DNA from 3 places in the Thiorhodococcus fuscus genome. Region 1 is predicted to be linked to each of the others. Evidence: predicted binding sites of a transcription regulator. Region 1 holds the regulator's gene; each other region holds the start of a gene.
What was found. The regulator FliA, encoded in region 1, starts transcription of late flagellar genes. The targets are predictions, from matches to a motif close to GCTAAAGTTNNNNNNNNNNCNGCCGATA.
Positions count from the first base shown of each region.

Region 1 (2,200 bases):
CGTCCCGAGTGAGTTCGACGAGGCGTGAATCCCCCCGAAAGCTGTTCAACGCCTCATGCAGGTCCCGCGTCAATTTGCCGAGCTCGTCGAACAGCTCACGCTCGTGGGGAATGCGCAGTTGCCGAATGACTGCGGTTGCCTGATCTCCCTCACCCGCTTCCAGATGCGCTACCAGTTGGCGCGCGAGATCCAGCTGTGCCTTGGTGCTCGTGTCGTCAGTGTCCATCTATCGTTCCCGGGCGAACTCTGTACATAGTGACCTTTGGTCAAGCTTGACCAGAAATTCGGATGCCGCAACGTCGTGTCGATGATGAACATCCGCACTCCACGAACCGACTAGGCGCCATGGAGGCAATCCGCGCGGACACCCGCTGGATCACCCCGCCTCAATACGCTCGAAGATCTTGTCGATCTTCTCCTTGAGGGTCTCGGCCGTGAAGGGCTTGACGATATACCCGTTGACGCCTGCCTGGGCGGCCTCAACAATCTGATCGCGCTTGGCCTCGGCCGTAACCATGAGCACTGGAAGCGATTTGAGCTCGGGATCCGCACGTACCGCGCGAAGCAACTCAATACCTTCCATGTTCGGCATATTCCAGTCGGTCACGAGGAAATCGAAGTTGCCGCCCTTCAACATCGGAAGCGCGGTACTCCCGTCATCCGCCTCAGTGGTGTTATTGAACCCCAGTTCACGAAGCAGATTTTTGATAATGCGTCTCATCGTGGAAAAATCGTCCACGACGAGGATTTTCATGCCTTTGTCCACACAAAGCTCCCAATGGCATTGGTCGGGTTGACATTCACGAGCCAGCCTCGTGGATCCATTCCTGCAAACGGACGCGCAGCCGGTGCAAGGCCTGGCTGCGAATCTGGCTCACACGCGATTCGGTGATGCCCATGACGCCACCGATCTCTCTTAAGTTCAATTCTTCATCGTAATAGAGCGCAAGCACTAGACGCTCTTTGTCCGGCAAACCCGCCAGAGCCTGAGCCACGGCATCGCGGAACTGCTCACGTTCCAGGTGCTCAAGCGGAGCGGCCTCTCCCCCAGGCAACATCCTATCCGGATCGGCATCCTCGCCGAATAGATCCTCCAGTCCCAGGATCTGCGAGCTGGCCGAATCTTGGAGCATCATATGATACTCGTCGAGCGAGGTATCCAGTGCCTGCGCGATTTCGCGGTCATGCGCCGCACGGCCTTCTCGACCCTCGACCTGTCGGATCGCTTCCGAGATGCGCCGCGTATTGCGGTGCACGGAGCGTGGCGTCCAGTCGGCGCGACGCAGCTCGTCGATCATGGCGCCGCGAATGCGAATCCCCGCATAGGTCGCAAAGGCGGCTCCCTGCCCGGACTGAAACTGGCGTGCCGCCTCGATCAGACCCACCATGCCCGACTGAACCAGATCCTCGACCTGAACCGAGGCCGGCAAACGCGCTACGAGATGATGGGCGATACGTCGCACGAGATCGATATTAGCCGCAACCAGCTGCTCCGACTGATTGGCGACATCTGGATATCCTGATCGCAAGCGATTGAGGGCCATCAGGCACTTTGCAACATCCGTTCAACGAAAAAGCCGATTCCGCCTATATCGGTCTCGGCAGCCGTCCAACGGTCCATCTGTCGGGCGAGTTCAATGAAGGCTCGACCCGATGGACTGCCGGGAAACAGGCTCACAACCGGCTCCCGCTTGACAACCGCTCGACGCAGACTGTCATCCATCGGGATACTGATCGCGGCCTCCAAAACCACATCAGGCAGATACTGATGACACACCGCTGTGAGCTTGTGCATCAGTTTACGTCCAGATTCGGGCGAGCGCAGCATATTGCAAATCACCCGAAAACGCCTCAAACCGTGTTCTTGGTGCAGCACTTTGATCAGTGCATAGGCATCCGTCAAGGAAGCCGGCTCATCACACACGACCACGAAGACATGCTGAACCGCCCGACAGAAACTGGTCACCGAATCCTGCACACCGGCAGCCGTATCCACAATCAGCACATCAAGCGGATTCTGATAGCTGCTGAAGGCACGAATCAACCCGGCATGCTCGGCAGGCGTCAAATTGGCCATGGAGCCGATACCGGAGGCCGAAGGCACCAACATCAAGCCGTGAGGTCCTTCCACGAGAATCTCTTCCAGCGAGTCGGCCCGACCGGCCACCAGATCGTGCAGCGTTTTCGTAGGCCGCAATCC
Region 1 is NZ_JBHUHX010000039.1:83,593-85,792, reverse strand. Features, by position in the region: gene ACFSJC_RS14010 (protein phosphatase CheZ) at 1-226, opposite strand, end outside; gene cheY (chemotaxis response regulator CheY) at 377-754, opposite strand; gene ACFSJC_RS14000 (RNA polymerase sigma factor FliA) at 801-1,547, opposite strand; gene ACFSJC_RS13995 (MinD/ParA family protein) at 1,544-2,200, opposite strand, start outside.

Region 2 (2,200 bases), on a different contig from region 1:
TCCGGCCCGCCAATCGGCCCCGAGCTGGTCGTAGGCGGCGCGCTTTTCGGGATCCTTCAGGACCTCGTAAGCCTCGCCGACCTCCTTGAAATGGGTCTCGGCGTCCGCCTCCTTGCTGACGTCCGGATGATATTTTCGGGCGAGCTTGCGATAGGCACGCTTGATCTCGTCCTGCGTGGCATCGCGCGCGACCCCCATGATGGCGTAATAGTCTTTGAATTCCATTTGAGTTCGAGTCGTTGCGTTGATCGTCGCGGCCGCCGCGTTCTGGTCGAGGTGACCGCAGCTCGGGCTGTCGCACAAGGCTGTCCGACACCCGGGCCTCATTGTGTCGCGAAATGGTGGTGCGAGGGGCTACTCCACAAGAGTGACAGGGGATTCGTCGCTTGCTGTACGTGCCTTTCAGTGGGGTAGGCGCTCTGGCGCCCTGCGTCCTCGCCGATCGATCGCGACCTGGATTTCGTTTCGGATCGACAATCGACACGCGCGAATCGTTCCTCGGGGGACTGTGAGGGTATTTACCGGGCGGCGCTCGGTTTATGCTGGCGATCACCTATCGAACAGCATCGAGGGCAGATGCATGAGGATTGCCACCATCGCAGCGCTTGCGATCCTGGTGACGGGTTCCGCCTGGGCGGAACAGTGGCCGGGGAATTTCGCGCGGAAATGTCTTCAGCCGGACGGGCGCATCATCTACACCGAGCGGGATTGCACCGATATCGGCACCCCGGTCCCGCAAGGCGGGGGATCCTTCTCCATCACGACCAAGGCATGGCACGATCGTCCGGGTATGACCGCGACGACCAAGCCCATGCCTGGCGTGGTGGGGCGGACCGAGGTCAAGAGCGTCGAGTGACGGGCGCGCCGCTCGGAACCTGACCGACTGATGGGGCTTCGGGTGTCTTCGCGCGTGAAGGCGGCCATTGGCCGCACGTTACGCAGGTGATAGCGCGCCGCTGTCGGCGAGCCGATGCATTGCGAGCGAGCGGTGCGATCAGGCCGTTACGTTGATGTTGCCGCCAACGCCATCCGCCAGGCCCGCGCTGACGTCCGGGATGGATTCGACCAGCTGCATCGCGGCCTGTTCCTGAATATCCATGGATTTCTTGAGCACGGCGACGCCGACGTCATCGGCGAGTTTCCCGTTGCTCATGGTGGTGCTCAGTTGGGCGATCGCCGTTGTCGAGCCGCTGAATGAAGAGATATCCATGATGCGATTCTCCTATGAGATATCAGTGGAGGGTATCTGTCTTATCGGCTGGCGTGCCGTATTCTTGACTCCCGAGTATAGCGTCGTCCCTGGTTTCGATTGCCGACCGCCTCACAGTTCGGGGCGGTCGGGTGCGGATGGGTGTTGGTCGGGCCGGGTCCCTGGCCCGAATCGCCGCGCACCGAGACTCAGTCCAGATCGAAGCGGTCGGCGTTCATGACCTTGGTCCAGGCGGCGACGAAGTCGCGAACGAACTTCTCTCGGTTGTCGTCCTGGGCATAGACCTCGGCATAGGCGCGCAGGATCGCGTTGGAGCCGAAGACGAGATCGACCCGGGTCGCCGTCCATTTGACCCGATCCGTCTTGCGGTCGCGGATCTCGTACAGGTTTTCGCCCGCCGGGTTCCAGCTATAGGCCATATCGGTCAAGTTGACGAAGAAGTCGTTCGTCAGCACACCTTCACGCTCGGTGAAGACACCGTGCTTGGTGCCGCCCTGATTGGTGCCCAGGACGCGCAGGCCGCCGACGAGTACCGTCATCTCGGGGGCGGTCAGGCCCATGAGCTGGGTGCGGTCGAGCATCAGCTCCTCGGCGCTGACCGCGTAGTCCTCCTTGAGCCAGTTGCGGTAGCCGTCATGGATGGGCTCCAGCGGCTCGAAGGACTCGGCATCCGTCATCTCTGCCGTGGCATCGCCGCGACCGGTAGCGAAGGGCACGCTGATCTCGAAACCCGCCGCCTTGGCCGCCTGCTCTATCCCGACGTTGCCGGCGAGGACGATGACATCGGCGACGCTGGCGCCCGACTCGGCCGCGATGTCCTCCAGGACGCCTAAGACTTTGGCGAGACGTTCGGGCTCGTTGCCCGCCCAGTCCTTCTGCGGGGCGAGGCGGATACGCGCCCCATTGGCGCCGCCGCGCATGTCCGAGCCACGGAAGGAGCGGGCGCTGTCCCAGGCGGTCGCGACGAGCTCGCCGATGCTCAAGCCGCTG
Region 2 is NZ_JBHUHX010000052.1:45,749-47,948, reverse strand. Features, by position in the region: gene ACFSJC_RS17120 (DnaJ C-terminal domain-containing protein) at 1-225, opposite strand, end outside; gene ACFSJC_RS17115 (hypothetical protein) at 581-856, shown strand; gene ACFSJC_RS17110 (YjfB family protein) at 995-1,210, opposite strand; gene katG (catalase/peroxidase HPI) at 1,399-2,200, opposite strand, start outside.
Region 2: ACFSJC_RS17110 (YjfB family protein) is a predicted target of FliA. The motif match lies at 1,253-1,280, and genes of this name have one in related genera.

Region 3 (2,200 bases), on a different contig from region 1:
GCTTGGGACGAGGTGCTCGAAACGGCTCCGATCGAGAGATTGATTTTGACGTCATTCAATGTGATGGAGCCGGTTACCGCCGTGACAGCAGCAGTCCCCATCGCCGAACCACCGAGCCGGGTCTCGCCCACCACTGCCGTCACACCGGTCTGATCGCTCTTATCGTTGATGGCCGCCGCCGTCGCGATAGCGCTGGCCACATTGCCACCAGACGACTTGTTGTCGGCAGCAGCGACCGCGCCTTCGATCGAGATGCCATTGATGATGAGGTCGCCGGTACCCAGCGCACCAGTCGGGGTGGTACCACCTGTGGTGGCACCGATGGCGGAAGAGATGGCCGCGTTGACCTGAGCCGTTGTCGTTCCGGCAGCGACGGCCGTCCCCGTACGGCTGATGGAGCTAACACCCGCCGTATCGGAAATCCCCAACGAAGATGCGTCCATCTTCCCGATACTGACGCCGATCGTCTGGTTCGCGTCGGAACCAATTTGCAACTTCACTTCTTGCGAAGAGCCGTCCAGCAGATTCAAACCATTGAAGTTCGTGCTGGTGGAAATGCGGTTAAGTTCCTCGACAAGCTGCTGGGTTTCAGCGTTCAGGGTGGAGCGGTTGCCGGTGGTGTAGGTACCGTTGGCAGACTGCACGGCCAGTTCGCGCATGCGCTGCAGGATGTTGGAGGACTCGCTCAAAGCACCCTCGGCGGTCTGCACCAGCGAGATGCCATCATTGGCGTTGCGTACGGCCTGATCAAGGCCCTTGATCTGCGACGTCAAACGGCTGACGATCGCCGATCCGGCGGCGTCGTCCTTTGCGGAGTTGATCCGCATGCCGCTACTCAAGCGCTCCATCGATTGACTGAGCGAAGCCTTTGATTTGTCGATGTTGCGCTGGGCGTTTAGCGACGCAACGTTAGTGTTGATAACCAATGACATGACATTTCTCCCGTTCGTGATCTAAGCTGCGGACCGCTTGAGGCCAGCGCTAAGCGAAATCGTTAGCTGTGGGCTCATTTGAAGTATCGGCCGCTCGACCGAAACCTTTAAAGCGCCATCAAGTGCCACCCTCAACCATGGCTATCGGCCTCAGAAATGATTGCTACAGTGAAACGGGATCCTGATCCGAGGAACCGTGACAAATGTCACATCTCAGGGGCATCGGATCAAGGCAGCAACAATCGCGTCAATCCCCCGAGCCTTTCCACCGCTCAATCACGCCGGCCAAAACAAGCTTGGCACGTTCCGCGCCACCTCGCCGCGTCAAATAATTGACACAAACCCCTAACACAGCCAAAAACATGATCAGACGCGATCAGCACGCCCTGTCCGTGTCGGCTAAAGATAGACCTCTTTCAGTTTTGGAGTGCGAACCCGGCCCTTGCCTAAAGTGGACCCTAAAGTGGACCCTGAAAATCGGACAGTCATTTAAGTTGTCAGGCCGGCACGAAAGGGTTGATCAAAATGGGTGAATCAAAGCGCAAGACCTACGCCGCCGCGTTCAAAGCCAAAGTGGCCTTGGAGGCCATCCGTGGGGTGAAAACCGTCAACGAGATTGGCCAGGAGCACGGTGTGCACCCGGTGCAAGTCGGGCAATGGAAGAAGGAGATTCTGGAGCACGCCGGCACGCTGTTCGAGACCAAACGTGGGCGCAAGGCTGCGGATGATCAGAGTGCGCCGGAACGCCTCTACAGCGAGATCGGGCGCCTGAAGATGGAACTGGACTGGTTGAAAAAAAAGTCCGGGTTGAGCCTGTGAGCACCCGTCGCGGCTGGATCGAGCGTGCGGGTGAGGTGGCGGTGATCCGCCAATGTGCCTTGGCCGGGGTCGCGCGCTCCGGGGTCTATACCCGCTCAACCGAGGAGGTCGTCAGCGCGTTCGACCGGCTGCTCTTGGGGTTGATTGACGCGGAGTACACCCGTCACCCGTTCTACGGCAGCCGGCGCATGGTGGTCTTTCTGAAGGCACAAGGCCATGCGGTCAACCGCAAGCGTGTGCAGCGATTGATGGGGATTCTGGGCTTGGCGGGCATGGCGCCGGGACCGAACACCAGCCAAGGGCACCCTGAGCACCCGGTCTATCCCTACTTGCTGCGCGGGGTCGAGGTCACGCGCCCGAACCAGGTGTGGAGCACCGACATCACCTATGTCCGCCTGGCGCATGGCTTTGCGTACCTGGTGGCCATCATTGACTGGTACGCGCGCCGG
Region 3 is NZ_JBHUHX010000012.1:723-2,922, reverse strand. Features, by position in the region: gene ACFSJC_RS05990 (flagellin N-terminal helical domain-containing protein) at 1-932, opposite strand, end outside; one part of gene ACFSJC_RS05985 (IS3 family transposase) at 1,458-1,740, shown strand; one part of gene ACFSJC_RS05985 (IS3 family transposase) at 1,740-2,200, shown strand, end outside.
Region 3: ACFSJC_RS05990 (flagellin N-terminal helical domain-containing protein) is a predicted target of FliA. The motif match lies at 1,017-1,044, and genes of this name have one in related genera.